DNA from 3 places in the Saccharopolyspora hordei genome. Region 3 is predicted to be linked to each of the others. Evidence: riboswitches for the same ligand, from Rfam matches in the RefSeq annotation. Region 3 holds a riboswitch; each other region holds the start of a gene.
The links. A riboswitch is a leader RNA that binds a small molecule or an ion and turns the genes downstream of it on or off. The one in region 3 is predicted to bind thiamine pyrophosphate.
Positions count from the first base shown of each region.

Region 1: linked by a shared signal. The riboswitch ahead of HNR68_RS15850 (ECF transporter S component) and the one ahead of thiD (bifunctional hydroxymethylpyrimidine kinase/phosphomethylpyrimidine kinase) in region 3 are both predicted to bind thiamine pyrophosphate.
Region 2: linked by a shared signal. The riboswitch ahead of thiO (glycine oxidase ThiO) and the one ahead of thiD (bifunctional hydroxymethylpyrimidine kinase/phosphomethylpyrimidine kinase) in region 3 are both predicted to bind thiamine pyrophosphate.

Region 1 is NZ_JACCFJ010000001.1:3,466,835-3,476,858, forward strand. Features, by position in the region: gene HNR68_RS15840 (energy-coupling factor transporter transmembrane component T) at 1-632, opposite strand, end outside; gene HNR68_RS15845 (ATP-binding cassette domain-containing protein) at 629-2,065, opposite strand; gene HNR68_RS15850 (ECF transporter S component) at 2,062-2,619, opposite strand; TPP riboswitch at 2,666-2,751, opposite strand; gene HNR68_RS15855 (MFS transporter) at 2,966-4,291, opposite strand; gene HNR68_RS27655 (putative leader peptide) at 4,380-4,460, opposite strand; gene HNR68_RS15860 (3,4-dihydroxy-2-butanone-4-phosphate synthase) at 4,642-5,301, shown strand; gene HNR68_RS15865 (LLM class flavin-dependent oxidoreductase) at 5,524-6,696, shown strand; gene HNR68_RS15870 (HTD2 family dehydratase) at 6,855-7,700, opposite strand; gene HNR68_RS15875 (MmgE/PrpD family protein) at 7,906-9,096, shown strand; gene HNR68_RS15880 (acyl-CoA dehydrogenase family protein) at 9,190-10,024, shown strand, end outside.
Region 2 is NZ_JACCFJ010000001.1:273,250-283,273, reverse strand. Features, by position in the region: gene HNR68_RS01355 (S1 family peptidase) at 116-1,237, shown strand; gene thiE (thiamine phosphate synthase) at 1,334-2,005, opposite strand; TPP riboswitch at 2,101-2,206, shown strand; gene thiO (glycine oxidase ThiO) at 2,198-3,325, shown strand; gene thiS (sulfur carrier protein ThiS) at 3,313-3,513, shown strand; gene thiG (thiazole synthase) at 3,515-4,279, shown strand; gene HNR68_RS01330 (FUSC family protein) at 4,478-6,451, opposite strand; gene thiD (bifunctional hydroxymethylpyrimidine kinase/phosphomethylpyrimidine kinase) at 6,666-7,532, opposite strand; gene thiC (phosphomethylpyrimidine synthase ThiC) at 7,671-9,314, opposite strand; gene HNR68_RS01315 (peptide deformylase) at 9,484-10,024, opposite strand, start outside.
Region 3 is NZ_JACCFJ010000001.1:5,261,289-5,271,312, forward strand. Features, by position in the region: gene HNR68_RS24045 (amino acid adenylation domain-containing protein) at 1-648, opposite strand, end outside; gene HNR68_RS24050 (GNAT family N-acetyltransferase) at 745-2,085, opposite strand; gene HNR68_RS24055 (DivIVA domain-containing protein) at 2,349-3,317, shown strand; gene HNR68_RS24060 (hypothetical protein) at 3,337-3,864, shown strand; gene HNR68_RS24065 (hypothetical protein) at 3,908-4,054, opposite strand; gene HNR68_RS24070 (TenA family protein) at 4,217-4,927, opposite strand; gene thiD (bifunctional hydroxymethylpyrimidine kinase/phosphomethylpyrimidine kinase) at 5,028-5,825, opposite strand; TPP riboswitch at 5,813-5,908, opposite strand; gene HNR68_RS24080 (hypothetical protein) at 5,934-6,179, opposite strand; gene HNR68_RS24085 (hypothetical protein) at 6,407-7,144, shown strand; gene HNR68_RS24090 (hypothetical protein) at 7,287-7,484, shown strand; gene HNR68_RS24095 (AMP-binding protein) at 7,563-9,200, shown strand; gene orn (oligoribonuclease) at 9,249-9,905, shown strand; tRNA gene HNR68_RS24105 (tRNA-His) at 10,018-10,024, shown strand, end outside.

The sequences.
Region 1 (10,024 bases), 1.8 Mb from region 3:
TCCACCCGGGTCCACGGCGCCGGTTCGGCCCAGGTGCGCCGGTGGGCGCGGGCGAAGCCGCGGGCGTCCATCGCGATCGAGGCGCTGGTGGCCTCGCGCATGGTGGTGACCAGCAGCGCGAAGGTGACCGAGGCGGCGTGGCGGGCGCGGGAGACCGGCCCGCGCCCGGGGCCGAAGCCGCGTGACCGCCGGGCCCGCGAGAGGTGCTGCCAGGTCTGGCCGAGCTGCTCGAACCGCTGGAGCGCCGCGGCGAACGAGACCACGAAGCGGTGGGGCAGGCGCAGGCGCTGCCCGAGCTGGTCGGCCAGCGCCATCGGTTCGATGAGCGGAGCCACCGCCACCCCGGGCAGCGCCAGCACCACGATGCGCAGGCCCGCGGTGGCGGCGACGTCGAGCTGCCCGCCGCCGAGCAACCACGTCGAGTAGGCCACCGACAGCCCGCCCAGCACCACGGTGGCGAACCGCAGCGGGGGCCCGGAGCGCGCCGGGAGCACGACCAGCACGGCGAGCAGGTAGGCGCAGGCGGCGACCACCGCGGTGGTCAGCGACCGCACCCCCAGCGACGCGACCAGCGCCAGCAGCCCCAGCGCCACCAGCACCAGGGGGTTCGCCTTGGCGAGCACACCGGTCATCGCGCCAGCACCCGCCCGCCGGCCAGCCGCGTCTCGCGGTCGGCGAGGTCGATCAGCACCGGGTCGTGGGTGGCGGCGGCCGCGGTGGCGCCGCCACGCGCGGCGGCGCGCAGCCACCCGGCGATGGTGGCCCAGGTGTGCCGGTCCTGCCCGACGGTCGGCTCGTCGAGCATCACCGCGCTGGGCCGGTGCGCGAGCGCCGCGGCGAGCGCGACCCGACGCTGCTCGCCACCGGAGAGCCGGTAGGGGTTGGCGTCGGCCAGCGCGCCCAGCCCGAGCACCTCCAGGACCGCCTCGACCTGCACGGCGGTGCCCAGCCGCTCGGCGGTGCGGGCGACCTCTCGCCGCACCGTGGTGGTGAGGAACCCGTGCTCCGGGTTCTGCGGCACCCACCCGACCGTCCGCGCCAGCTCGACGGACCGCATCCGGTGCAGGGGCACCGGGGTGCCGCTGACGCTGCCGCGGTCGGGGCGGACCAGGCCCGCCAGCGCCGCGAGGAGGGTGGACTTGCCCGCCCCGGACGGACCGGTGAGCGCCGAGACCTGCCCCGGCGGCACGGCGGCCGAGACGCCGTCGAGCGCCACCACCGAGGACGTGCCGCGCAGCCTGCGGGTGGTGAGGTCCACGCGCAGGTCGCGAGCCTCGAGGAGCGGGCCGGGGGAGTCCGGGGCCACCAGCTCCGCAGGCACGTCCACCGGTTCGGGCGCGGGCAGGCCCGGCATCCACACCCCGGCGCGGCCGAGCTCCTCGGCGAGCTCGGCGCGGCAGGTCGCGGGGTTCACGTCGTGGGTGACCCGGCCACCGGCGTCGAGCACGACCACGCGGTGGACGAGGTCGAGCCACGGGCCGATCCGGTGGTCGACGACGACCAGCGAGGCACCGGTGCCGGCCAGGACGTCGGCCACGGCCGCGCGCACCCGGTCGGCGCTGTCCGGGTCGAGCATGGAGGTCGGTTCGTCCAGCAGCAGCAACGAGGGCCGCAGCGCCAGGACGCCGGCGAGGGCGAGGCGTTGCAGCTCGCCGCCGGACAGCGCCGAGGTCGGCCGGTCGACCGGGTAGTCCAGCCCGACCAGGTCGAGGGCCTCCGCCACCCGGCGCCAGATCTCCTCGCGCGGCAGCCCGCTGTTCTCCGGGCCGAACGCGACGTCGCGGCCGATCCGGTCGGCGACCACCGCCGACCCGGGGTTCTGCAGCAGCAGGCCGATCTGGCCGTCGACCCGGACCTCGCCGCTGCGCTCGCCCGGCAGCGCGCCACCGAGCACCCCGGCCAGCGCGTGGACGACCGTCGACTTGCCCGCTCCGCTGGGACCGGCCAGCAGGATCCGCTCGCCCGGGCGGACGCGCAGGTCGAGGTCCTGGACGGCGGGCACGCGGCGCCCCAGCGGCCGCCAGCCGAAACCCCGCAGCTCCGCGCGCAGCTCCGAGGCGGTCACACCGCCGTCCGCTCGTGGTGCTCCTGGCCCGGCCCGAACGCGTCCAGCGCCCCGGTCCCGGCCAGGCCGCGCACCAGCGCCCAGCCGCCGAGCCCGGCGATGACCACGCCGGAGACGACGAAGAACCCGAGGTGGGCGAGCTGGTAGGGCAGCGCCCAGTCCGGGTAGTAGACCTGCCACTCGTAGACCGACTCGAACGCGGCGGCGACGGCGGCGCCCAGCGCGGCCACCACCAGGCCGAACCGCTTCCACAGGAACACGGCCAGCACCAGCTCGACGCCGAGGCCCTGCAAGCCCCCGGAGACCACGGTCGACAGCCCCCAGCTGTTGCCCAGCAGCGCCTCCACCGACGCGGCGACCAGCTCGGTCACCAGCGCCGCCCCGGGCTTGCGGACGACCAGCCCGCCGACCACGCCACCGAGCAGCCAGGCGCCCCCGAACAGGCCCGAGGTCGGCGGGAACGCGAACGCGGAGAGGGCGCTCAGCACCTGGTACAGCTGGGACCAGCCCCAGAACGCCACGCCGATCGCGACCCCGAGCATGGCCACGGTCACGACATCGATCGTCCGGTAGCGGAAAGCAGCATCGCGCGCCACTGGAACTCCCTTCGCCGGTGCTAACCGGAGCAGGTTCGGAGGGTCTGCGGCTCACCCGCACTCTCAGCGCCCGTCACGGCGCTCCCCTGTCGTCGGCCACACAGCCTACCCTCCCGCCCGGCGGCGCTGCGCGCACCGGTCGCCTCTGCGCAGGGACGATGGGACCGCGAGACCACCCGCACCGGCCCCTCCGCGGTCAGCCGGGGAGGGGCTCGACGGGGGTTCGCGGCCTCCGGGACGACGGTCGCGGAGGAGCCGACGTCCGCAGTGGACGGTGGCGCTCAGCTCCTCGGCGACCGGAAGGTCAGGAGTCGGTGCGCGCCAGGTGCAGGTCGGCCGGGCGCACCGCCAGCGTCGCGCCCGCGCCGACGAGACCGGCGACCGCGAGGTACGTGCAGGCCCACCACGGCGAACCGCCGAGCGCCAGCAGCGCGGTGATCACCATGGGGGTCAGGCCCGAGGCGTAGATGCCGGAGAACTGGTAGACGAAGGACATCCCGGTGTAGCGCAGCTGCACGGGCGCCAGCTGCGCGTACAGGGTGCCCTGCGGCGCGTAGAGCACCGCGTGCACCACACCCAGCACCAGCACGACCACCAGCCCGGCCAGCAGCGGGTCGCGGGTCTGGAAGGCCAGGAACGCGGGGAAGACCGACGCCGCGAACAGCGTCGCGCCGACGGCGTAGGTGCGCCGCGGGGTCCAGCGGTCGGCGTACCGGCCGAACACCGGCAGCAGCAGGGCCAGCACGATCGCCGCGGCCATCACGGCCACCAGCACGTCGGTGCGCGGCAGGCCGAGCGTCGTCGTCGCGTAGGACAGGAAGAACACCGCCCAGGTGTTGAAGGCCGCGCCCTCCGCCCAGCGGGACAGCACGCCGAGCAGGGTGTTGCGCCGGACCACGCGGTCGCGGAACAGGTCCAGGAACGGGGCGCGGGACGGTTCCCGCGCCGCACGCATCCGCTCGAAGGCCGGGGTCTCGGCCACCCGCAGCCGGATCACCAGGCCGATGAACACCAGCACGATGCTGAGCCCGAACGCGATCCGCCAGCCGTAGCCGAGGAACTGCACGTCGTCGAGCACGTGGCCGAGCAGCGCGAACACCCCGGTTCCCAGGCCCAGACCGAGCGCCAGGCCGACCTGCGGCCAGGCGCCGTAGCGGGCCTGCTTGCCGGGCGGTGCGTACTCCACCGCCATGAGCACCGCGCCGGCCCACTCGCCGCCGATCGCCAGGCCCTGCACCACGCGCAGCAGCACCAGCAGCAGCGGTGCCAGCACGCCGATGTCGTCGTAGGTGGGCAGGGCGCCCATCAGCGCCGTGGCGCCGCCCATGAGCAGCATCGTGGTGACCAGCGTGCGCTTGCGGCCGATGCGGTCGCCGATGTGTCCGAAGAGGACACCACCGAGCGGTCGCGCGACGAACCCGACGAAGAAGGTCGCGAACGCCAGCACGGTGGACACCGTCGGGTTGTCGGCGGGGAAGAACAGCTCGTCGAAGACCAGCCCGGCTGCGGTGCTGTAGAGGAAGAAGTCGTACCACTCGACGGTGGTGCCCATCAGGCTGGACACGATCACCGTGCGGACGTCCCGCGTCCGCGGGGTCCCGGGTGCCTCGACGTGCGTGCTCGCGGTCATCTGCTGCCTCCTGCGGCGACGGCCGTGCCGGGCCACCGCGGCCGTGCGCCGGGGCGCGCTGCGGTGCCCGAGGTGTCCGGTTGCTGGGTCAGGAGCGCGAACAGGCCGCGGACGCCACGCGCAGCAGGTCCACGTGGGAGCGGCTGGTCAGCAACACCGGTCGGAGCACGCGGCGACGCTATGGAGGTGATCGACGCGGTGTCAAGCAGCAGGACGCCGGTTCCAGGGGGTGGGACGCGGTCGTTGACCGCGGCGTGCCGCGCCATGATGCTCGGCGAGGCGCAGGAGGTGCGCTATCGGTCCTCTGTGGACGCACGGTCCACTGGGAGGCAGCGCGACAGGAGAAGGACGTGAGCGAAGAACGGGACAGCGCAGCACTGCTCGACGGACCGCGGGGCGGTGCGGCCGTCCGCGCGGCGCAGGAGGTCGCGGCCGGCCGGGCCGTGGTGGTGCACGGCTGCGCCGACGGCGGCGGCGTCGTGTTCGCCGCGGCGCGAGCGGACGTCGAGCTGACGGCCTTCGCGGTGCGCTGCTCGTCGGGCTTCCTCTGCGTGGCGCTCTCCGGCGAGCGCTGCGACGAGCTCGTGCTCCCGCCCATGTCACCGAGGACCGGGCACCGCGGGCCGACCGCGTGCGTCACGGTGGACGCCAGCGCCGGGGTGAGCACCGGCATCTCCGCGGCGGACCGGGCCCGGACGGCGCGCCTGCTCGCCGCTCCGCACACCGCCCCCGAGGACTTCACCCGGCCAGGCCACGTCGTGCCGGTCGCGGTCGGCGATGCGGTGGGCGACCCGGCGCTGCTCGCCGAGGCGGCGTTCGCCCTGGTGGGGCTGTCCGGGCTCGCCCCGGCCGCGGTCTACGCCCACCTGGTCAGCCCGGTGGACCCGACCCGGATGGCCACCGACGACGAGCTGGAAGCCTTCGCGGTGAGCGAGGGGCTCGCCAGCGCCCCGGCGGACGGGATCGCCGCACTGCGGTCCGCAACGTGGGACGCCGCGACCGCTGGTTGACACCCGCGGTGCTGTTTGCTGCGATTGGTCCGTGCGAGCAGCGGCACTGTTCACCAAGCGCCGGCACGTGGACTTCCACCGCGTGTCGGCGCAGGCGTGTCGCTCCTGAACCAGATCTCACCCGCCGGACCGCGCGGCGGGTTCCCCTCTCTCGTCCACATCGGACATGACGGGTGCACGACCGCTCGCCGCGGGTCGGCGCCGCTTCCCCTGGAGTGACTGATGTCCTTGACGTTCCACTGGTTCCTGCCCACCTACGGCGACAGCCGCTACCTCGTCGGCGGTGGGCACGGCGTGGCCACCACCAACACCGCCTCGGGTTCCCGCCCGGCCACGCTGGCCTACCTCGGCCAGATCGCGCGCAGCGCCGAGCAGCTCGGGTTCGAAGGCGCGTTGACCCCCACCGGCGCGTGGTGCGAGGACGCCTGGCTGTCCACGGCGATGCTGACGGAGGTCACCGAGCGGCTCAAGTTCCTCATCGCGTTCCGGCCCGGGCTGCTGTCGCCGACGCTGGCCGCGCAGATGGCGGCGACATTCCAGCGCCACTCCGGCAAGCGCCTGCTGCTCAACGTGGTCACCGGCGGGGAGAGCGCCGAGCAGCGCGCCTACGGCGACTTCCTGGACAAGGACGCCCGCTACGCGCGCTGCGACGAGTTCCTGCACGTGGTGCGATCGCTGTGGCGCGGGGAGCGGGTCGACTTCAGCGGCACGCACGTCCACGTCGAGGGTGCCGAGCTCACCCGCACCCCGGACCCGGTGCCGACGGTGTACTTCGGCGGTTCCTCGCCCGCGGCCGGCACGGTGGCGGCCAAGCACGCCGACGTGTACCTGACCTGGGGCGAGCCGCCGCAGAAGGTCGCGGAGAAGGTTGAGTGGATCCGCGGGCTCGCCGCCGAGCAGGGCCGCACCCCGCGCTTCGGCATCCGGCTGCACGTGATCAGCCGCGACACCAGCGAGCAGGCCTGGGCCGAGGCGCAGCGGCTGCTGGACGCGCTGGACCCGGCGACCATCGCGCGGGTGCAGGAGGGCCTGAGCCGCAGCGAGTCCGAGGGCCAGCGGCGGATGCGGGAGCTGCACGGCGGCTCGACGGCCGACCTGGAGATCTACCCGAACCTGTGGGCGGGCGTCGGACTGGTCCGCGGCGGTGCCGGGACCGCGCTGGTCGGCAGCCACGCCGAGGTGGCCGAGCGGATCGAGGAGTACCACGCGCTGGGCATCGACGAGTTCGTGCTCTCCGGGCACCCGCACCTGGAGGAGGCGTACTGGTTCGGCGAGGGCGTGCTGCCGATCCTGGAGCGCAAGGGCCTGTGGCGGCACCCGGCGGGCGCGGTGGAGGCCGCCCCGGCCGGCATCCCGTTCGCCGACGGGGCGCGGGAGCCCGCCGCGGCGTCCTGACCGTTCTCCGGCGACCGCGGGCTCCCCGCTCGCGGTCGCTTCCGTCCGAAGTGGACGGTTCGGCCCCGGCGGCACCGGACCACCGGGAGAAGGGGGAAGGGGTTGTGGGCGCGCTGCCGGGCCCCACACCGGTCGCGCGCCCACGACCCGCGAGCGGGCTAGCCGCGGAAGGTGATCTGCGCGGTGGCCATGACGGTGTCCGGCGCGGTGCGCACCGCCATGGCCCCGTCGGGGCCGCCGGTCACCAGCACCGGGTCGCCGACGAAGACCGGACGGCGCAACCGGTAGTCGAGCCCGGCGATCGTGAGCTCGGGCGCCCGGTGACGAGCGAGCTCGGTCATCAGCAGCACCAGCAGCGGCCCGTGCACCACCAGTCCGGGGTAGCGCTCCACCTCGCGCGCGTAGGGCGCGTCGTAGTGGATGCGGTGCGCGTTCGCGGTCAGCGCGCTGAACCGGAACAGCCGGACCGGGTCGCCGGTGAAGGCCCGCTGCCACGGCGCGTCGGAGGACGGGGTCTCGGTGGGGCGCGCGGCGTCCGGGTCCTTGGCCGAGCTCTCCCCGCTGCGGTAGACGTAGTCCTGCTCCTCGACCACCCGCAGCTCGCCGTCCTGCCGGTACTCCTGGCGGACCGTCACGAACGCCATCTCGCCGGAACGGCCCTGCTTGACCACGACGCCCCCCAGCGACGAGGTGCGCTCGGCGGGCACGCCCAGCCGCAGGGGAGCGGTGACGGTGAGCCGTCCACCGGCGAACATCCGCCGCCGGTCGGGGATCGGCGGCAGGAACCGGCCGTCGGTCGGGTGCCCGTCCGCGCCGAGCTCGCTGTGCCCCGGCCACTGCAGGAAGTGCACCCAGTGCCACAGCGGGGGCAGCACGTCGCCGGGTGCGTCCGCCTCCAGCACCGCGGCCAGCGCGCGCGACGGCTCCGCGGTCAGCGCGTCGGTCTCGACCAGCGGCTCCGGCCGCCACTCCCGCAGGTGGGTCTGCAGTCCCTGCTCCGCCATGCCCGGCTGCTCCGTTCCGCTGATTGGGCCGTACAAACTCGTGCCAGTCTCGACGCGGAACCCGGTGCCGTCAATGCGCTCGGTGCGAGGATCCCGCGCACGCGGCGGTTCTGGTCCGGACGGGCGGTCTTGACCGCGCAGCGCATTTGGCCGTACAAACGGTGCGGACAGCTCAGCGGCGCCCCGCGCTGGCGGAAAGGTTCCCATGGCATCCATCGCCGAAGCCCTCGCGAACTGGGCGGCGGATCTCGAACCCGGCCCCGACGACCTGGCGCTGGCCCAGCGCTCGCTGCTCGACACCGCCGCGGTCGCGCTGGCCGCGCGCGGTGACCCGCTGGCCGGGATCGCCGCCGGACTGCCCGACGCGGCCCGCTGGGCGGCCGTCGGGCACGTGCTCGACTTCGACGACTTGCACGTCGACTCCACCACCCACATCAGCGTGGTCACCGTGCCCGCGGTGCTGGCCGTCGGCGGTGACGCCCGGGCCTACCTGGCGGGAGCCGGCGTGATGGCCCGCCTCGGCACCGCCCTCGGCTGGTCGCACTACTCGGCCGGCTGGCACGCGACCTGCACGGCCGGAGCGCCCGCCGCGGCGGTGGCGGCCGGGACCGCGTGGGGACTGCCCGCCGAACGGCTGGCGACCGCGATGGCGCTCGCGGTCCCGGCGGCCGGTGGCGTGCAGAACGCGTTCGGCACGCACGGCAAGTCCCTCCAGGTCGGCTTCGCCGCGCAGGCCGGGGTGCGGGCCGCGCAGCTGGCGCGTGCCGGGGCCACCGCCGACCCCGCGGCGCTGGACGCCTGGCTGGAGCTGGTCGGCGGCAGCGGCGAGCTGGACCTGTCCGGCCCCGCTGTGCCCGGAGGCCTGGCGATCAAGGTCTACCCCTGCTGCTACGCGATGCAGCGGCCGATCGCCGCGCTGCGCGAGGTCCGCCACCAGGTCCGCGGCCCGGTGCGGGCCGTGCGGGTGCGCACCCCGGAGGCGACGGTGAAACCGCTGATCCACGACCGGCCCACCACCGGCCTGGAGGGCAAGTTCAGCCTCCCGTACGCGGTCGCGACCGCGCTGCTGGACGACTACCCGGACTTCGCCGCCTTCACCGACGAGGCCGTGCGCCGGACCGAGGCGCAGGCGCTGCTCCGCCAGGTGCGGCTGGAGCACACGCCCGGCGCGGACGGCCTGCTGACCGGCGAGGTCGACATCGAGGTGGAGCACGACGGCCCGACGCTGCACGTGCGGCTGGCCCAGCCGCCGGGCGCGCCGTCCCGCCCACCGACCGACGCCGAGCTGGGCGAGAAGTTCGCCGCCTGCGGCGCGGACGTGCCCGACCTGCTGGCCGACGCCGACTGGGCGTCGGTCCGCGACCTGCTGCGCAGGACCTTCCCCCGCGCCACCTGACCACCGGCGCCCGCAGGTTCCGCGGTGGCGAGGGGGATCGGACCACCCACCGGAGCCGCGGACCGGGGCCCGACAGAACGGGAGCACAACGCAGTGAGCACACTGGACATCCTCAGCGCCGACGAGAAGCTCGCCGTGGAGACGGTGCGCGACTTCGTCGACAAGTCCGTCAAACCGGTGGTGCAGGAGCTCGAGCACACCAACACCTACCCGGAGTCCCTCATCGAGCAGATGAAGGAGCTGGGCGTCTTCGGCCTGGCCATCCCCGAGGAGTACGGCGGCACCCCGGTCTCCACGCCCTGCTACGTGCTCATCGTCGAGGAGCTGGCCCGTGGCTGGATGAGCCTGGCCGGGGCGATGGGCGGCCACACCGTGGTGTCCAAGCTGCTGCTGGGCTTCGGCACCGAGGAGCAGAAGCGCCGCTACCTGCCGAAGATGGCCACCGGCGAGATCCGCGCGACGATGGCGCTGACCGAACCCGGCGGCGGGTCGGACCTGCAGGCCATGACCACGACGGCCCGCCGCGACGGCGACGAGTACGTCGTCAACGGCGCCAAGACCTGGATCACCAACGCCCGCCGGTCCCAGGTCATCGCCCTGCTGTGCAAGACCGACCCGGACGCCGAGCCCGCGCACAAGGGCATCTCGATCCTGCTGGTCGAGCACGGCCCCGGCCTGACGGTCTCCCGCGACCTGCCCAAGCTCGGCTACAAGGGCGTGGAGAGCTGCGAGCTGCACTTCGCCGACCACCGGGTGCCCGCCGGCTCCCTGCTCGGCGGGGTGGAGGGCAAGGGCTTCGCGCAGATGATGAAGGGCCTGGAGACCGGCCGCATCCAGGTCGCCTCCCGCGCGCTGGGCGTGGGCATGGCCGCGCTGCAGGACGCGCTGCGCTACGCCCAGGAGCGGGAGAGCTTCGGCAAGCCCATCT
Region 2 (10,024 bases), 5.0 Mb from region 3:
CAGGCCGTTTTTGTGCGTGATGTGGCAAATGGTGGATGTGGGACTGGTGTCGTCCTCTGATACTGGATCTCGCGACGGGGGCGCTGAGATCCATCTCACACGAGGGAGACACCAGATGAAGCGGAGACTCGCGGCTCGGGTGGCCGGGACCGTGCTCCTGGCAGCGGGGACTGTCGCCGCGCTCACCATGCCGGCGACCGCGACCGAAACCGCCCCGCCGGAGACCCTGGCGGTGACCCAGCTCGAAGCGATGCAACGCGACCTCGGCCTGACCCGGGAGCAGGCGTTGCAGCGCCTCGACCAGGAGGCACAGGCCGCTCGCGCTGAGCAGGTGCTGCGCCAGTCGCTGGGCAGCGTGTACGGCGGCTCCTACTTCGACTCCCGGAAGGGCCAGCTGGTCGTCCTGACGACCGACGAGGCCCGCTTCGACGAGATCCGCGCGGCGGGCGCGGACCCGAAGAAGGCCGACTTCACCGCCGAGCAGCTCGACGGCGTGGTCCAGGGGCTCAACGCCCGCGCCGCCACCGCGCCGAAGGCGGTCACGGGCTGGTACGCGAAGGCCCGGGACAACTCGGTCATCGTCACCACCCGGCCCGGCACCGCGGCCGAGGCGGCCCAGTTCGTGCAGACCGCGGGCGTCCTCGCCGAGGCCGTGCGCGTCGTCGAGTCGACGGAGAACCCCCGCACCTACGCGGTGGTCGGCGGCAACGCCTACTACATCGGCAGCGGCGCCCGCTGCTCGGTCGGGTTCTCGGTGCAGGGCGGCTTCGTGACCGCCGGCCACTGCGGCTCGGCCGGTGACAGCACGTCCCAGCCGACCGGCCAGTTCGAGGCCTCGCGGTTCCCGGGCAACGACTACGCCTGGGTCAGCGTCACCTCCGACACCCCGACCGCGGCGGTGAACCGCTACGACGGCAGCACCGTCGCGGTCGGTGGCTCCACCGAGGCCTCGGAGGGCTCGTCGGTCTGCCGCTCCGGCTCGACCACGGGCTGGCACTGCGGCTCGATCGAGGCGAAGAGCCAGACCGTGCAGTACCCGGAGGGCACCGTCAGCGGTCTGACCCGCACCAACGTCTGCGCCGAGCCCGGTGACTCGGGTGGCTCGTTCATCTCCGGCGACCAGGCGCAGGGCGTGACCTCGGGCGGTTCGGGCAACTGCAGCTCCGGCGGCACGACCTACTTCCAGCCGGTCAACCCGATCCTGTCGGCCTACGGCCTGACCCTGCTCACGCAGTGATCGGTCCCCACTGAAGACGGCCCCCGGCACCGGTGCCGGGGGCCGTTCTCGTGTCCGGACGCGCGCACGCAGCCCGGCGCGTCGGCCTGTGCGGGGTCAGGGGAGGCGGGCGCGGATCTCGCGGGCGGCAGCGCCCGGGTCCTCGGCCTCGGTGATCGCGCGGACCACCACGACCCGTTCCGCGCCGGCCTTCACCACCTCGTCGAGGTTGTCCAGGCTGATGCCGCCGATGGCGAACCACGGCCGGCCGTGCCCGCGGTGCTCCGCCGCGTGCTGCACCAGGTCCAGCCCGGCCGCCGGCCGCCCCGGCTTGGTCGGCGTCGTCCACACCGGGCCGGTGCAGAAGTAGTCCACGCCCGGCTCGGCCGCCGCGGCGTCGGCCTGCACCACGTCGTGCGTGGAGCGGCCGATGACGATCTGGTCACCGACGATGCGCCGCGCGACCTCCACCGGCAGGTCGTCCTGCCCCAGGTGCAGGACGTCGGCCTCGGCGGCCAGCGCGATGTCCGCGCGGTCGTTGACCGCCAGCAGGGCGCCGTGCCGGACGCACGCCTCGGCCAGCACCTCCAGGGCGGCCAGCTCGTGCCGGGCCTCCAGCGGTGCGCCGCTGGGCTGCTTGTCGCGCAGCTGCACGATGTCCACCCCGCCGTCCAGCGCGGCGTCCACGAACTCCGCGAGGTCGCCGCGCTCGGTGCGCGCGTCGGTGCACAGGTAGAGCTTCGCCTCGGCGAGGCGGGCGCGGATGCCGAAGCCGTCCAGTCCAGGCATGCCCCACAGGGTAGCTCCAGACGGAGCAGCCCTACCCGTCTTCGGTGCGCACGGCAGCGGGCTCGGAACCGGCGCCGTCGAGGGGTACGGTGTGGGGCGGTGAGCACGGGAGCCCGGCAGCCGGGCTGAGAGGGGGCGCAGGCCCCGACCGTCGAACCTGATCCGGGTCATGCCGGCGCAGGGAGCGTGGAGTTGTCTGGGAAGCGAACCGAACACGTCGTCGTCATCGGCGGCGGGGTCATCGGGTTGTCCGTCGCCTGGCGCGCAGCGTCCGCCGGGCACCGAGTGCAGGTGGTCGACCCGGAACCGGCGTCCGGGGCGTCGTTCGTGGCGGGCGGCATGCTCGCGCCCATCGCCGAGGCCTGGCCCGGCGAGGAGGAGCTGCTGGAGCTGGGCAGCGCGTCGCTGGAGCGCTGGCCCGCGTTCGCCGACGAGCTGAGCCGCGCGTCCGGTCTGCCGTCCGGTCTGCGCCGCGAGGGCACCCTGGTGGTGGGGGTGGACAGCGCCGACCGGGCCCTGCTGGACGATCTGGCCGACTACCTGGCCCGCCGGGGCCGCACCGTGACCCGGTTGTCCGGGCGCGAGGCGCGACGGCGGGAGCCGTCGTTGGGGCCCGCGGTGCGCGGCGGCCTCGACGTCCCCGGTGACCTCGCGGTCGACAACCGCCAGGCGCTGGCCGCGTTGCGCGCGGCGGCGACGGCGGCCGGGGTGGAGTTCGTCGCGGCGCGCGCGGAGGCGGTGCGCGCGGGCGCGGTGGAGCTCGAGGGCTCCACTGTGGACTGCGACGTGGCGGTGATCGCCGCCGGGGCGCACTCCGGCGAGCTGCACCCCGCGCTGCGGGGCCGGATCCGGCCGGTCAAGGGCGAGATCCTGCGGCTGCGCGCGCGGTCCACGGCGCTGCCGCCGCCGAGCCGCACCGTCCGCGGACCGGTGCACGGGCGGCCGGTCTACCTGGTGCCGCGCGACGACGGGGGACTGGTGCTCGGCGCGACCCAGCACGAGGTCGGGTTCGACACCGCGGTCACCGTGGGCGGCGTGCGCGACCTCATCGCCGACGCCGAGCAGGTGCTGCCGGGCATCGCGGAGTACGAGCTGGTCGAGGTCAGGGCGGGGCTGCGGCCCAGCACCGACGACAACCTGCCCGTCCTCGGCTGGCTGGAGCCGGGCGTGCTGGCCGCCACCGCGCACCACCGCGGCGGCTTCCTGCTCGCCCCGGTGACCGCGGACGCGGTGCTCGCGCTGCTGCGCGGCGGGGAGCCGGACGCGCTGGTCAAGGCCGCCGATCCGAGTCGATGGGGAGGACAGCAGTGGACGTCGTGATCAACGGGGAGTCGCGGCAGGTCGCCGACGACGCCGACCTCGCTGCGGTGCTGGCGGAGTTCGGCGTCCCCGAACGGGGCGTGGCGGTGGCGGTGGACGGCGCCGTGGTGCCGCGCGCGAGCTGGCCGGGGACCGAGCTGCGGCCCGGGGCCGCGATCGAGGTCCTCACCGCAGTGCAAGGAGGGTGACATGGACGACCCGTTGGTGATCGCCGGCCGCGAGTTCGGTTCGCGGCTGATCACCGGGACCGGAGGGGCGACGAACCTCGCGGTGCTGGAGCGCGCGCTGATCGCCTCCGGCACCGAGCTGACCACCGTGGCGATGCGCCGCGCGGACGCCGGCGGCCGGACCGGTGTGCTCGACCTGCTGGCCAAGCTCGGCATCGAGGCGCTGCCCAACACCGCGGGCTGCCGGACGGCGGCCGAGGCGGTGCTGACCGCCCAGCTCGCGCGCGAGGCGCTGGAGACGAACTGGGTCAAGCTGGAGGTCGTCGCCGACGACGACACCCTGCTGCCTGACCCGGTGGAGCTGCTGGACGCCGCCGAGCAGCTGGTCGACCAGGGCTTCGTGGTGCTGGCCTACACCAACGACGACCCGGTGCTGGCGCTGAAGCTGGAGGAGGTCGGCTGCGCCGCGGTGATGCCGCTGGGCTCGCCGATCGGCACCGGCCTGGGCATCCGGAACCCGCACAACATCGAGATGATCGTCTCCCGGGCCTCGGTGCCGATCATCCTCGACGCGGGCATCGGCACCGCCTCCGACGCGGCCCTGGCGATGGAACTGGGCTGCTCAGCGGTGCTGCTGGCCACGGCGGTGACCCGCGCCCAGGACCCGGAGCGCATGGCGGCGGCCATGCGGTCGGCGGTCGAGGCGGGCCGCCTGGCGTCCCTCGCGGGCCGCATCCCGAAGCGCTTCTGGGCCGAAGCCTCCAGCCCCGGCCGCCCCATGGGCTGACGAACCGTTCAACCCCGGCCGCGCTGCACGAGGTGAAGGGCACCTTCCGCCAACGCAGTTGAGCGGAGGTGCCCTTCCCTCCTGCTCGCCGAGGGCACGCGCGTTCTCGCCTCGACGGTGCGCGGGGACGGTGCCGTGGTCGGGTCGGTCGCTGGGGACCGCGTCCCGCCCCAGCGCTCGGAACCGGCCCGCCGCGGGTCAGCGGATGTGGAGACGTTCGGGGCGGACGAAGGAGATCGTGTAGCTCTTCCACGGGTTGTCGTAGCCGAAGGTGCGGTCGATCGCGTGCCGGGCGTGCAGCGCGTTCTCCAGCAGCGAGCTGGCCAGCAGCTCCGTCGCCGGGGCGCTGCCCTCCGGCACGTCCGGGATCTTCGCCGTCGGCTTGCCGCCCAGCAGGTCGTCCACCGCGCGCAGCGCCGGCACCGCCACCGCCTGCTCGGCCTCCGGCCGGAAGGCCAGCGTCGACACGTCCTGGCGCAGCGCGTCGAGGGCGATCGCCGCGTCCCGCGTGGCGCGCTCGTCGTCGGTCTCCTCGCCGGTGCCGTCCAGCAGCGCGGGCACGCCCATCAGGTCCTGGGTGCGCCGCAGCGCCAGCACGTTCGCCGCCTGCAGGGCCGCGGGCAGGTCGACGCCCTGGCCGGCCGCGCGGACGCTGCGCAGCAGCTCGGACACCGCCCACACCGTCGAGCGCACCGCGCCCCGCACGTCCGGCAGGATGCTGCTGGGCAGCACCAGGTACGCGACGTAGCCGACGATCAGCGCGATGGCGGCGCCGACCGCGGTGTTCGCGGCGAAGCTGATCCCGACGTTGACCAGCGGCCGGTCCAGCCGCATCGCCTGGTCCACCACGGTGATCACGATGAGGCAGCTCAGCAGCGCCTGGTACTCGGTGCGCAGCCGGGGCATGCTCAGCAGCATCCCGCCGATCACCAGCGGCACCAGCAGGAACGCCCCGGGCAGCAGCGTGATGAGCAGGGCCAGCGCGGTCACGCCGAGCACCGCGCCACCGGTGCGCTCCAACGCGCCGGTCATGCTGTCCCGGGCCGCGGGCTGGAGCACCACGTACAGCGCGAGCAGCAGGCTCGACGCCGAGGGGTCGCGCAGCAGCAGCACGATCACCATGCCGAGGGACACCGCGAGCGTGCAGCGGATCGCGTGCCGGAACAGCGACGAGCGCAGCGACAGGTGCGCCCGCACCGCGCCCTTCAGCCGTTCCCGGCGTGCCCCGGGGGCCTGCGGGGGCAGCGGGGTCTCGACGCGGCGCACCACGGTGGCGCGGATCCGGTCCAGGCCCTCGTTGAGCCCGCGCACCGCGTCCGGCAGGTCCTGCCGACCGCCCCGGGCCAGCACCGCCTCCGCCGGGTCGCGCCGCGCGGCGTGGGGCAGCCCGGTGCAGGCGCGGGCGCGCACCGCCCTGGCCAGCTCGGCGGCGACCTCGTCGGCCTCCGCGACGATCCGGTGCAGCCGCTCGGCCTCGATGCGGTCGCTCTGCTGGGCCTGCGCGAGCAGCACCTCGCGAGCGGCGCGGAAGCGCGTGGCACCGGCCAGCACCTCGCCGAGCCAGGTGCTGGAGCCGTCAGCCCGCCACGCGGCGGCGGCCGACTCGACGACACCGGGGCCGGGTTCGGTCAACGTCCGCGCAACGGCCACCCGGGTCGCCCGGCCGGGGTCGCTCAGCCCGATGAGCACCCGCAGCAGCAGGGCGAACACCGCACCGGACGCGGAGGCGGCCAGCAGCACCCACGCCGGCTGGTCGCTGCCGAGGCCGGTCGTGGTGGACACCAGGGTCGCCGCGGCGAAGGTCTGCCCGCCGACCCGGTAGTGCTCGCCGAGCGCGGGCAGCATGCCGGCGCCGAAGACGACGAGCGCCACCACCAGCCAGGCCAGCACCGGGACGTTCGCCAGCAGCGGGCCGACGGTCATCACCAGCACCAGCGCGGGGGTGAACCAGACGAACCGGCGCAGGTCCGAGCGCAGCGACTGGCCGCCGGTGGCGACCAGCGCGAGCACCGCCGTCAGCCCGGCCATCAGCGCGGGGGTCTGCAGGTCGAACAACCAGCCGAACGCGGTGCCCGCGACCACCGCCGCCACCACCAGCACCGCGTACTGGCGTTGGTGCGGGTCCGGTGCCCCGGCCTCGGTGGCCAGCAGTTGCCGGGCCCACGTGCTCACCGCCGACTGAGCAGTCCTGACCGAGTCGCCCACGCTGTCGAAAACCCCTGTTCATGATCGTCCGCGCAGCGCGCAGCGGACCGCGCGCGGCAGAGGCGTGCGGTCCTGGGAAATACGCGCTTCTCGACAAGGTTGTCGATGAGCCACACCATTCGGGTTACGGATCCGGGATGAAAATCACTCTATTAGGGGGCTCATGGGGGGTGTCGGCGTGTCAGTAGGACCGCGGGCTGACCCGCCAGAACGTCGACACCGGCCCCACCCCGGCGCCGAGCGGGTAGGCGTGCTCCACGCTGCGGGTGACGAACCGCTTGCCGGCGCGCACCGCGTCCGGCATCGAGGCGCCCTTGGCCAGCGCCGCGGTGATCGCCGAGGCGAAGACGTCGCCGGCGCCGTGCGTGTGCACCGTGGCGTAGCGGGGACCGGCCAGCGGGGTGGCGGTCGAGCCGTCGTAGAGCAGGTCGACGCACTCCGGGTCGTCGGGCAGGTGCCCGCTCTTGATCAGCACCCACTCCGGGCCGAAGTCGTAGATCGCCTTGGCCGCGTCCAGCAGGTCGGCGCGGGTGCGGGCGTCGATGCCGGTGAGCAGCCGCACCTCGTCGAGGTTGGGGGTCACCAGGGAGGCGCGGGGGAAGGCCTCGTGGCGCAGCGCGTCCAGGGCGTCCTGGCGCAGCAGCGGCTCACCGCTGCGGGAGGCGGCGACCGGGTCCACCACGAACGGCGTGCGACCGCCGCGGCCGATGCCGTGGGCGTCGCAGACCTCCAGCACCGCCTCGATGGTCGCCGCGGAGGCGAGCACCCCGGTCTTGGCGGCGTCCACCCCGATGTCCGAGGCCACCGCCTCGACCTGCGCGGCGACGGTCTCCGGCGGGATCTCCACCAGCCCGGTGACGCCGACGGTGTTCTGCACGGTCACCGCGGTGACCGCGGTCATCCCGTGCACCCCGCAGGCGAAGAACGCGCGCAGGTCGGCGTGCATCCCGGCGCTGCCCCCGGAGTCCGAGCCGGCGATGGTCAGCGCGGTCGGTGGGGCGGTGTCGTTCGCGGGCCGTGCTGCGTGCTCCGCCGAGGTCTCGTGCATCGGACCCATGCTACGACCTGCTCCCTTCGTCGGAGGTCACGCCTCTCGCGCGGCAGTGCGAGGAGCGGAAGCAGCCCCGGGGCCGCGCCCCTCCGGCGCGCGGCGGGTGCGGCACGCCGGAGGGGCGCCTGCGGGGTGTCAGTCGGCCAGGGGGAGGTAGATCTCGCCGCCGGTGCGGGCGAACTCCTCGGACTTCTCCCGCATGCCCGCCTCGATCGCCTCGACGGTGGTGAGCCCGCGCTCCTCGGCGAGCTCCCGGATGTCCTGGGTGATCTTCATGGAGCAGAACTTCGGGCCGCACATGGAGCAGAAGTGCGCCGTCTTGGCCGGTTCGGCGGGCAGCGTCTCGTCGTGGAACGCCCGCGCGGTGTCCGGGTCGAGCGACAGGCGGAACTGGTCGGTCCAGCGGAACTCGAACCGCGCCCTGGACAGCGCGTCGTCCCGCTCCTGCGCGCGCGGGTGGCCCTTGGCCAGGTCGGCGGCGTGCGCGGCGATCTTGTAGGTGATCACGCCGGTCTTGACGTCGTCCCGGTCGGGCAGGCCCAGGTGCTCCTTGGGCGTGACGTAGCAGAGCATCGCGGTGCCCGCCTGCGCGATCACCGCCGCACCGATGCCGGAGGTGATGTGGTCGTACGCGGGCGCGATGTCGGTGGTCAGCGGCCCCAGCGTGTAGAACGGCGCCTCACCGCACAGTTCCTCCTCGCGCCGCACGTTCTCGGCGATGAGGTGCATCGGGACGTGGCCGGGCCCCTCGACCATCACCTGCACGTCGTGCTCGCGGGCGATGCGGGTGAGCTCGCCGAGGGTCTCCAGCTCGGCGAACTGCGCGCGGTCGTTGGCGTCGGCGATGGAGCCGGGCCGCAGGCCGTCGCCGAGGGAGAACGTGACGTCGTAGTCGCGCAGGATCTCGCACAGCTCGCTGAAGTGCGTGTACAGGAAGTTCTCCCGGTGGTGCGCCAGGCACCAGGCGGCCATGATCGACCCGCCCCGGGAGACGATGCCGGTGACGCGCTGGGCGGTCAGCGGCACGTAGCGCAGCAGCACCCCGGCGTGCACGGTCATGTAGTCCACGCCCTGCTCGCACTGCTCGACGACGGTGTCCCGGTAGACCTCCCAGCTCAGCTCGGCCGGGTCGCCGCCGACCTCCTCCAGGGCCTGGTAGATCGGCACGGTGCCGACCGGCACCGGCGAGTTGCGCAGGATCCGCTCGCGGGTCTCGTGGATGCGCTTGCCGGTGGACAGGTCCATGACGGTGTCGGCACCCCAGCGGGTGGCCCACACCATCTTCTCCACCTCCTCCTCGACCGAGGAGGTCACCGCGGAGCTGCCGATGTTGGCGTTGACCTTCACCAGGAAGTTCTTGCCGATGACCATCGGCTCGCTCTCCGGGTGGCAGCGGTTGGCGGGGATGACCGCCCGGCCGCTGGCCACCTCCTCGCGGACGAACTCGGGGCTCAGGCCCTCGCGGGTGGCGACGAACTCCATCTCCCGCGTGATCACCCCGGCCCTGGCCCAGGCCAGCTGGGTCCGGTGCTCCCGTCCGTCGGTCCACCCCGCTCGCACCCGGTGGAGTCCGCTGTGGACGTCCACGGTGGCGGTCTCGTCGGTGTACGGCCCGGAGGTGTCGTACACGTCGAGGTGCTCGCCGTTGGTCAACTCGATGCGGCGGAACGGCACTCGCAGACCGGATCCCGTGCTGTGGAACACCTTCCGCGACCCGCTGATCGGCCCGGTGGTGATCTCGCTGGCGTTCTCGGACGCGTTCGGACGCACGTCGGCCACTGCCACTCCACTCCCTACGCCGGCATTACCCGGTCAGGTTCATGCGGTCGGCGGCCCCAGCCGCCCTCTCAGCCCGCTCCAGGTGCGAGCTCCCGCGGTCTTCACCAGTCGGCGCCGAGGCTAGCCGCGCTCCGGCCCGGTGCCAAGCCCGGTCACCCCGATGTCGGCCTCAGTCCTCAGAGAACGGGTCACCGTGCTCGGCGGGGTCCCAGGACAGGCCGGGCACGCCCCAGCCGTTGCGCTTGACCATCCGCTTCGCGGCGCGCTTGTGCCGCCCCACCAGGCGGTCCAGGTAGACGTAGCCGTCCAGGTGGTCGGTCTCGTGCTGCAGGCAGCGCGCGAAGAACCCGGTGCCCTCGACCTCGATCGGCTTGCCGTCCACATCGGACCCGGTGACCTTCGCCCAGCTCGCCCGGCCGGTCGGGAAGGACTCGCCGGGCACCGACAGGCAACCCTCCCAGTCGTCGTCCGGGTCCGGCATCGTCTGCGGGACCTCGGAGGTGGTCAGCTCCGGGTTCACCACCAGGCCGCGGTGCTGCACGCCCTCGTCGTCGGGGCAGTCGTAGACGAAGACCCGCAGGTCCACGCCGATCTGGTTGGCCGCCAGCCCGACCCCGTTCGCGGCGGCCATCGTCTCGAACATGTCCTCGACGAGGGTGCGCAGGTCGTCGTCGAAGTGCTCCACCCGGCGCGTGGGGTTGTGCAGCACC
Region 3 (10,024 bases):
CCGCGCGCTCTCGGCCAGCGACACCACGTCGGGCCGGTCGGCGAAGCGCTCCCGCCAGTACCGGGTGTCGCGCTCGCACTTCGCCGACTCCCGGTACTGCCGCTCGTCGTCGAGCAGCGCCTGCAGCGAGCCGAACGGCGAGGGGCCGGCGTCCGGGTCGGTGTAGAGTTCCGCGACCCGCCGGATGAAGATCGAGAACCCGTAGCCGTCGATGGCCACGTGGTGGATCCGCTGGTACCACCACCAGCGCTGCTCGCCGAGCTTGAACAGCGCGGCGCTCCACAGCCGCCCGTCCTGCCCGCGCGTGAGGTCCACCGGTTCGCGCAGGTCGGCGCGCATCCAGGCGTGCGCGCGCGACTCGGGGTCGGCGGCGGTGGTGCAGTCCACCACCGGCAGCTCGAACTCGGCGGGCTCCTCGATGACCTGCCCGAGCTCCGCCTCCTCGGCGCAGACCCGGACGCGCAGCGCCTCGGTCTCGGCGACGGCGCGCCGCAGCGCGGCGGCGAACCGCTCCGGGTCCACGGGCCCGTGGACCTCCACGCGTTCAGCGGTGTTGAAGATCGGGTTGCCCCGGTCAAGCTGTTGGGCGAACCAGATCCCCGCCTGCGCAGCCGACAGCGGCAACAGCTGGTCGTCTCGACCCGGCATCGCTCTCCCCACGATCAACAAGATAGGTGAGGCTTACCTTAATTGCTTGTCGATCGGGAGTACAGACGCCCGGCACCGACGACGGAGTGGGGCTACTCACTCACGTGCGAAGACCATCAGCGCGGAGTTCTTGTTCGGCAACCCGACCTCGCCCGACCTGCGGAAACCGGCCTTGCCGAAGGCGCCCACCGACGCTCCGTTGTGGACGTTCGGCTCGGCCACCACCCGCAGGCAGGCGGGGTCGGCCTCCAGCAGACCACGCGCCACCGCCCGCAGCAACGCCGACCCGAGCCCGCGGCCGACCGCGTCCGGCTCGCCGAGGGCGATGTGCACCCCGAGGTCGTGCGGGTCGTGCGGGTAGCAGCGCGCGAGCTTGTCCCGCTGCACCCGGTACAGCTCGAGGTAGCCCAGGTCACGCCCGTCGCGCCCGACGACGCACGGCAGCGAGTGCTGCCCGCCGAGCTGACCGGCCAGCTCGGCGCGCCACTGCTCCCGCGGCCACGCCTGGTTCCAGTTGACCGCGACGTGCTCGGTGTTCATCCAGCGGTGCACCAGCGCGACGTCCGGGCCGCCGTCGTCGCCGACGACCCGCACCGGCCGCAGCGACCAGCCGTCCCCCAGCTCCGGGAGCGGCACCCCGGGCGCCTCGGCCGCACCCTCCCACAGCGGGTTGGGCACCTCGAACGGCACCGGCCGCACCTCCACCTGGCCCGACCCGTCCCGGTAGCGCAGGTCGGAGCCGTTGAGCGCGGCGAGGTCGGTCAGCGTCGGGCTGGTCAACCAGTGCTCGACCAGCCACCCGGCCGTCGGGTGCGCCTCGGCGACCCCGCGCAACCGCTTCCGCAGCTCCGCGAGCAGGTCCTCCTCGTGCACGACGCCGCGCCGCCCCAGCAGCCCGATGACCGCCAGCGGCCCGCGGGTGAGCAGCTCGGTCGTCGCGGCGGCGCGGTCGCCCTCCCAGCCCAGCGCGGCGGGCAGCAGCCGTCCCTCGACGTTCGCGACCAGCCAGCGCTGCGCCTCCGCCGCGTCGGACACCGAGCGGGCGACCGCGACCAGGTCGTCCGTCAGCGGCAGCGGGTCGAGCCGGTGCCGCGGCAGCGCGTGCAGCACCCAGTCCACCAGCGAGCCGGCCTCCGCGGCGTTGATCGGCGCGTCGGGCAGCGCGCGGGCCCGCGCGTCCGCCGAGCAGGCCGCGGCCAGCAGCGCCGGGTCGGCGATCGCGGCGGGGTCACCGGCTTCGTCGAGCACGTGGATCGCGCCGAAGCCGTGCGCCCCGGTCGGCGAGCGGTACAGCACGTCGGTGCCCAGGCGCAGCGGCCCGACGGTCAGCCGCAGCGGCCCCTCGGAGACCGGGGTGTGCGTCTCGGCCAGCCACCGGCGCAGCAGCACCGACGCGCGCTGGTGCGACTGCCCGGCAAGGTCGACTCCACTCGTCACGCGAAAGCTCCTCGGAACGGGTACGTGAGCGCAGCCTAACCTAACCGGCCCGTCACACGGCAGTGCCATCGAACACCCCACCCCTCATCTGCCCACTGTGGACGGACCCGGTGTGTCTCCGCAGGTCGCCAGCACCCGGCTGACCACCCAGCGCAATTACCTGATCAGGTGATGATCGCGGTGTCTCACTGGGCGAACGCGAAGCAACGCCCCTACTCTCCGAGCTATCGGATCACCCCCACCGCCCGGAGAGGAGTTCACCCATGGATGACGCCGACTCCGTCGTTCCGCTCCGGCCGGGATTCGACATCCAGGTCCGCGGTTTCAACCGAAACCAGGTCATCGAACACATCGAACTGCTGGAGGACCAGCTGCGGCTGGTCACCATCGACCGCAACGAGGCCGCGCAGCTCAACAGCGACCTGCGCAAGCTCTGCGACGACACCCGCCGCGCGCTGGACGCGGCCGAGGAGCGCCTCCGGCGCATCGAGTCCTCCGACACCGGCCTGCCCGCCGCCTCGCAGCGCGTGCAGAACATGCTCTCGATCGCCGAGGAGGAGGTGCAGACCCTCCGCGAGCAGGCCCGGCGGCAGGCCGAGATCATCCGCGGCACCGCCGAGAACGAGGCCCGCGAGCTCATCCGCGAGGCCGAGCAGACCGCGAACGAGCTGCGCGAGGAGTGCAACCAGCTGATCGCCGAGGTCGAGGAGCGCCGCGCCCAGCTGCACCGCGAGCACGACCAGAAGGCCAGCGAGCTGCGCGCCAAGGAACACCGGATGCGGCAGAACATCCGCGCCGAGTACAAGCGGGTCATCGCCGCCGCGCAGGAGGAGGCCGACGCGCTGATCGCGCAGACCCGGAAGCAGTGCGGCCAGTGGGACGCCGAGACCGAGCAGATGCGCCTGCAAGCGCTGGAGGAGATCAACGCCCACCAGCAGCGCCTGGAGGAACTGCACGCCTCGGTGCTGTCCTCGATGGACCAGGCGCAGCGCATGCTCGGCGCCTCCATCGACGAGCTGCGCACCCACCCGCCCGCGACGGCCCCGGTCACCGCCGAGCCGGCCCCGACCGCAGAGCCGGCCGCCGCCGGCGAACCGGACCCGGAACCCGAGGCGGAGCTGCCGGTCCAGCTGCCGGAGCAGCGCGACGACGTGCAGACGTTCCTCATCCCCATGGACGGTGCGCACCCGAGCACCAACGGTGCGACCCCGCAGCCCGGACCCGCCCGATAGGACTGATCGGAGCTTTCACGTGGAACTGCTCGTGCTGATGTTCGTCACCGGTTTCGCGTCCGCCACGCTGGTCTTCTGGCCACTGCTGCACCGGGCGAACCGCCGGCTCGGCGAGCAGGACTCCGCACCACCACGCGGCAAGCACGCGCTGCGCACCCCGGCTCCGCCGAAGGTCACCCGCCGGACGACCGCCCCGCACGCGGCACTCGCCGAACGACCGGAGGAGGAAGCGTCCGCGCAGCAGGCCGACCCGGCGGCTCGCGACGCGGCCGCGCCCGAACCGGGACCGGCTGCTCAGGAGGCGGCTGCGCAGCAACCCGCGCCGGCGGCCGAGCCGGGACCAGCGACGGCCGAGGAGCCTTCCGCCGCCCAGACCGAGTCCGGTGAGGCCGAGGCGGAGGAGGCGGCCCCGCCGGCGCAGCGCACGACGGAACCGGTCGAGCTGCCCGAGCTGCCGACCGACCTGTTCGAGAAGCACTTCGAGGCCAAGTTCAACCGCACCCGCCAGCGCCTCGCCCGGCTGCGCGCCGAGATCGGCGAGGAGTGACCAACCGGGCCACCCGCGTCCAGGAGCACCAGGTCCCGCGACTTCAGTCGTCGGAGCTGGTGCTCGTCGTCTCGGGCGGGTCGACCTGGCGCTCCTGCTCCTCCCGGCGGCGGTCGGCGACGTAGAACGGCGCGGCGGCGAGCACGGGCACCATCATGCCCAGGAAGACGATCAACAGCGAAGAGCCCACGGCGCGTGAAACCCCGTCCAGGGTGAGAGAAGAGGGAAGCCACGCCGGAACTGGCGTGTCGCTGAGCACATCGTTCCGGCCCTCACCGTTCGTTAGCGCCCCCGGTCTGTGCCGCGGGTCACACGACACGGCTCCGCCTTGCCCCGCAACAGGTTCCAGCGCCTAGCGGAGGAACCGGGCGGTCGGCCAGGCCTCCCTGTGCCACGCGCTGTCCCAGAACAGCCACTCGTACTCGGTGGCGCGGGTGAACGCCGCCAGCATCTTCCGCCGGACCACGTCACCGGCGCTCGCGGCGACCCGGTCGACGAGCTCGCGCGCGGTGAGCACCGACGCGGCGAACTCCTCGTCGGCGTAGGTCTGGATCCACGCCCGGTACGGGTGGTCGGCGGCGCCTCCGGTCGCCTCCAGGATCGTGCTGCCCACGTGCTGGTACACCCAGAAGCACGGCAGCAGCGCCGCGAGCAGCACCGGGTAGGGCGCGCCCAGCGCGCAGGCGCGCAGGTACGAGGTGTAGGCCAGGCAGGTCGGCGAGGTGTCGACACCCTCGACCTCCTCGTCGGACAACCCGAACTCGGCGACGTAGCCGGCGTGCAGCCGGCGCTCCTCGACCAGGGCGCCCTGGGCCGCCCCGGACAGGAACGCGGCGTCCTCGGCGGTGTCGGCACGGGTCGCCGCGGCCGCCAGGGCCTGCGCGAACCCGACCAGGTAGCGGGCGTCCTGCACGATGTAGAAGGCGAACACCTCGCGGTCCAACGTGCCGTCGGTGAGCGCGACGTTGAACGGGTGCTCGACGATCGCGCGTTGCAGGCCGGCGGTGTGCTCCCAGGCCTGCGCGCAGAAACCGTCAGCGGGCGGGGCGGGCAACGTGCTCATCAGCAGTCCTCGTCTCGGGGGGCGCGATCCCGGTGGAGACCAGGCACCCGGCCTCCATCGGAGTTGCGGATCGGACAACGACGTGGGGCCGGAGGGCTGGTCACCACCAGCGGTAGAAGTGGTGCACCGGGCCGTGGCCGTGGCCGACGTCCAGCTGCTCGGCGGCGCGCAGCGCCCCGGTGAGGTAGTCCTTGCTCTCGCGCACCGCCGTCAGCCAGTCCGGGCGCTGCGGGCGCAGCGCCGCGATCGCGGCCGAGAGGGTGCAGCCGGTGCCGTGGTCGTTGGTGGTCGCGACCCGCTCGCTGGACAGGAACTCGCTGACCCCGTCGCCGTGGAGCAGGTCCACACTGGACTCACCGGCCAGGTGGCCGCCCTTGAGCAGCACCTGCTTGGCACCGAGACCGGCCAGCCGCTCGGCCTGGGCCGGCATGCCCTCGACGTCGGTGAGCTCCGGCTCGCCCAGCAGGTCCGCCGCCTCCGGCAGGTTCGGCGTGATCAGGTCGACCCGCGGCAGCAGCTCGTCGCGCAACGCGCCCACCGCGTCCGGCGCGAGCAGCCGGTCCCCGCTCTTGGCGACCATGACCGGGTCCAGCACCACGTGCGGCGGCGCGTAGCGGTCCAGCACCTCGATCACCGCGTGGATCACTCCGGCGTTGGCCAGCATGCCGATCTTGACCGCGTCCACCCGCACGTCGTCGAGCAGCGTGACCAGCTGGGCGGTGACGAACTCCGGCGGCACCTCCTGCACCTCGACCACCCCGGTGGTGGTCTGCGCGACGAGCGCGGTGATCACGGACATGCCGTAGGCACCGTTCGCCGAGAACGCCTTGAGGTCGGCCTGGACACCGGCACCGCCGCTGGGGTCGGTGCCCGCGATGGTGAGCACGTTGGGAAGCATGACGTCCCTCCGCTAGTACTAGCTAGGTCAGGTTCAACGGGTCTGTTCTCAGCCCGGCGCACCGGGCACCCCGCGTCACTGGTGACCAACCTATCCCGGCGGGACCGGTTAGTCGATGAGTCCGACCACCGAACCCGCGCTGACCACCTCGCCGGGCCGGACCTGGTGCCAGAGCGTCCCGGTCGCCAGCGCCGACACCCACCCGACGGCATCACCGGACGCCCGCACCTCGGCCAACCGGTCGCCGACGTGCACCGCGCTCCCGTCCGCGGCCAACCACCGCACCAGCACCCCGCGCACCGGGGCCCGCCCGGCAGGGCGCCGCCCCAGCTCGGGGAAGAGCAGCTCGGTCATCCCCACCCCCCTGGTTGCCGGCGAACAACTCAGCATCGCTCCGGGCGCACGCGCCGACAAGACCGCGCGTTCCGGCAGCTGGAGGGCCCGCCCCCAGGCCGGGCGCGAGCGATCGTCGCCGTACCCGACGGAACCGCGAGCGACGGTGAAGAGCGATCGATTTCACAGCGTGAATGGGCCCACCGGCGGGAGTAACGGCGCTTCACCGCCGACTAAACTCACCGACGATGGAAACCACGACCGATGCTCCGAGCTTCGCCCGTTCCCGGCGGCCCCGCCGACCGGAAGATCCCGCGCGGATCTGGGCCCCGTTGGCGGACCTGACCGAAGCCGCCGTCGCGGCGGCCGGATCGGGGACGGTGGCGATCACCCGCGGCTTCGACCGCAACAGCAGGCAGCGCGCCAAGGCGCTGCGCGACCTGCTGCGCGAGCGGGACGTCGCGGCGATCGAGGTGACCCCGGCGCCGGGCAGCGACCGGCTGCTCGAGGACGTCGACGTCACCGCGGTGGTCAACCTGGTCGGTGCCGGTTCGTGGCAGCCCTACCGCATCGCCGCGCAGCTGCGCGCTCCCGTGCTCACGCCGAAGCCGGGCGAGACCGCGGGCGAGCAGGTCACCCGTGACGTCATCGCGCTGGTCGGTGACTCGGGCAAGCGCGACGTGGCGCTCTCGCACGTCGCGGTGCGCTCCGAGGACCCCACCGCCAGTCGGCTGACCCTCACCCACAGCGGCGAGCAGCTGACCGTCGCCGGCGGTTGGCTGACCGTGCAGGTGCAGGGGCACGAACTGCAGGTGCAGGTCGGCGGCGAGGGCGTCGCCGAGCAGACGATCACCGCGGGCGAGGTGCGCGTCGAGGCGTTCGACGCGCCGCACCGGCTGGTGCGCGACGAGCTCCCGATCGCGGACTTCGAAGGGGCGGTCACCTTCACCGCCGAGCCCGAGGGGCTCGTGGTCCGTCCGGTCTGAGGCACCAGCACGACGACCGCGAGGCGCCGGGCAGCTGCTGCCCGGCGCCTCGTGCGCTTCCGGCGGAGGAGCGGCGTCACGTCCGGCCCGCTCCGGCGTCCCACGATCACGAGCGCGAACCGCACCAAGGAGGCACGAGATCGTGGAGCCCACCAAGGAGTGGCACGTGAGCTGCCGCGATGTCGCGGGAAGGCGACGAGACCTGTCGGTGTTCATCAACCAGGGGGACGTCGTGGTGGTGGCGCCCCCGGGCGAGACGGCCGTGCTCTCGCCGCTGGAGGTGGGCAGGCTGCGGGCGGCGCTGCGCGACGCCGTGGTGTCCGCGGCTGACCAGGACTGATCGGCCGGGCCCTTCCTGTTCCGGCCAGGTTGGGTCATTATCTACTCTCGAGTAGCTTCGCGGACGAGAGGTGGATGCGTGAGCGTGTTGTGGCAGCGGGTGCTGGCCCCGCTGAGCCGGGTTCCCGAAGGCCTCCACACGGCGTTCGTGCTGGCCCAGCGCGGGGTGGTCCGGCCCATGCGGCCGGACAAGCTGCTGCGCATCGGCCGCGCCTGGCGGCACTGGGGCGTCACGCCGCCGCTGGGCTTCGCGGTCGGCGCCGTGCGCCACCCGGACCGCCCGGCGGTGATCGACGAGCGCGGCGCGCTCAGCTACGCAGAGCTCGAGCAGCGCACCTCCCGGCTGGCCAACGGCCTGCGCAGGCGCGTCACGCCGGGGACCCGCATCGGTGTGCTGTGCCGCAACCACCACGGGCCGGTCGAGACGGTCCTCGCGGCGGCCAAGCTCGGCGTGGACGTGGTGCTGCTCAACACCGGCCTGAGCGGCCGGCAGGTCGCCGACGTCATCGCCGAGCAGCAGGTCAGCGTGCTGGTGCTGGACGCCGAGTTCCGCGCCCAGCTGCCGGAGCTGCCCACCGAGGTCGACCAGGTGCTGGCCTGGACCGACGGCACCACCCGGCACGACACGCTGGAGCACCTGATCGCCACGTCCTCGCCCCGGCGCCCGACCCGGCCGCGGCGGCACGCCCGGATGATCGTGCTCACCTCCGGCACCACCGGCACCCCCAAGGGCGCGCGCCGCCCGGACCCGCCGAGCCTGTCGCCGGCGGCCTCGGTGCTGTCCCGGATCCCGCTGGACAGCGGCGAGCGGATGCTCATCAGCGCTCCGCTGTTCCACACCTGGGGGCTGGCCGCCTTCCAGCTGGCAGCCGTGCTCGGCGCGACGCTGGTGCTGCGCCGCAAGTTCGACCCGGAGGAGGCGCTCGCCTGCGTGCAGCGCCACCGGTGCACGGCGATGTTCGCGGTGCCGGTGATGCTCCAGCGCATCCTGGACCTGCCCGAGGAGGTCCGCGCCCGCTACGACCACAGCTCGCTGCGGATCGTGGCCAGCAGCGGCTCGGCGCTGCCCGCCGACCTGGCCACCCGGTTCCAGCGCACCTTCGGCCCCGTGCTGCACAACCTCTACGGCTCGACCGAGGTGTCGTGGGTGAGCATCGCCACACCGCAGGACCTGCGCGCGGCACCGGGCACCGCGGGCCGGCCGCCCCGGGGCACGCGGGTGCGCATCCTCGCCGAGGACGGCAGCCCCGTCGAGCGCGGCGAGACCGGACGCATCTTCGCGGGCAACGCGATGCTCTTCGACGGCTACACCAACGGTGGCCGCCGGGAGGTCCGCGACGGCCTGATGTCCACCGGCGACCTGGGGCGCATCGACGCCGCCGGTCGGCTCTTCGTCGTCGGCCGCGAGGACGACATGATCGTCTCCGGTGGCGAGAACGTCTACCCGAAGGAGACCGAGGACGCCATCGCACGCCTGCCGGAGGTCGCCGAGGTCGCGGTCATCGGCGTCGACGACCAGGACTTCGGCCAACGGCTCGCCGCCTTCGTGGTGCTCCGCCCGGGTCAGGAGCTCGACGCCGAGCAGGTGCGCGACCGGGTCCGCGACCAGCTGCCGAAGTTCGCGCTCCCCCGCCACGTGGTGTTCCTCGACGAGCTGCCGCGCAACGCCACCGGCAAGGTGGTGCCCCGGGAGCTGCGTGAGCGGTTGGCCACGTGACCCAGACGGCTGCACGATCACGCCCTCCGGGACGTTAGGCTGCCTCGGGTGAACGACCGTCTAGTGTGGATCGACTGCGAAATGACCGGTCTCGACCTCGGCAAGGACGCCTTGATCGAGATCGCGGCCCTGGTCACCGATGCCGACCTGAACGTCCTCGGGGATGGCGTGGACATCGTGATCCACGCCGACGACGAGTCCTTGGCCGGGATGCCCGACGTGGTCCGCGAGATGCACGACCGCTCCGGGCTCACCGAGGAGGTGCGCCGCTCCACCGTCACCCTGGCCGAGGCCGAGCAGCAGGTGCTCGACTACGTCCGCCAGTACGTCCCGGAGGGCCGGTCCGCCCCGCTGGCGGGCAACTCCATCGCCACCGACCGCGGTTTCATCGCCCGCGACATGCCGCGGCTGGACGCCCACCTGCACTACCGGATGGTCGACGTCTCGTCCATCAAGGAGCTGTGCCGGCGCTGGTACCCGCGGATCTACTACGCGCAGCCGGAGAAGGGCCTGGCGCACCGCGCGCTGGCCGACATCCGGGAGTCGATCCGCGAGCTCGCCTACTACCGGCGCACCGCGTTCGTCCCGCAGCCCGGGCCGACCAGCGAGCAGGCCCAGGCGGTCGCGGCCGAGCTGCTGGCCGGCGACGCGGGCGCGGGCGGCACCCGGGAGACGCCCGAGCAGGAGTCGCAGAAAGGCCGCTGACCAGCAGGATCGCCGTAACCGGTACCCGCGGGAAACCGCGTGACGGCGCACGCTAGTATATGAGCGTTGCTTCGGAAGACGGCCGGTTCGAGGCCCGATCCGAGCGGCCGAGGTGGGTG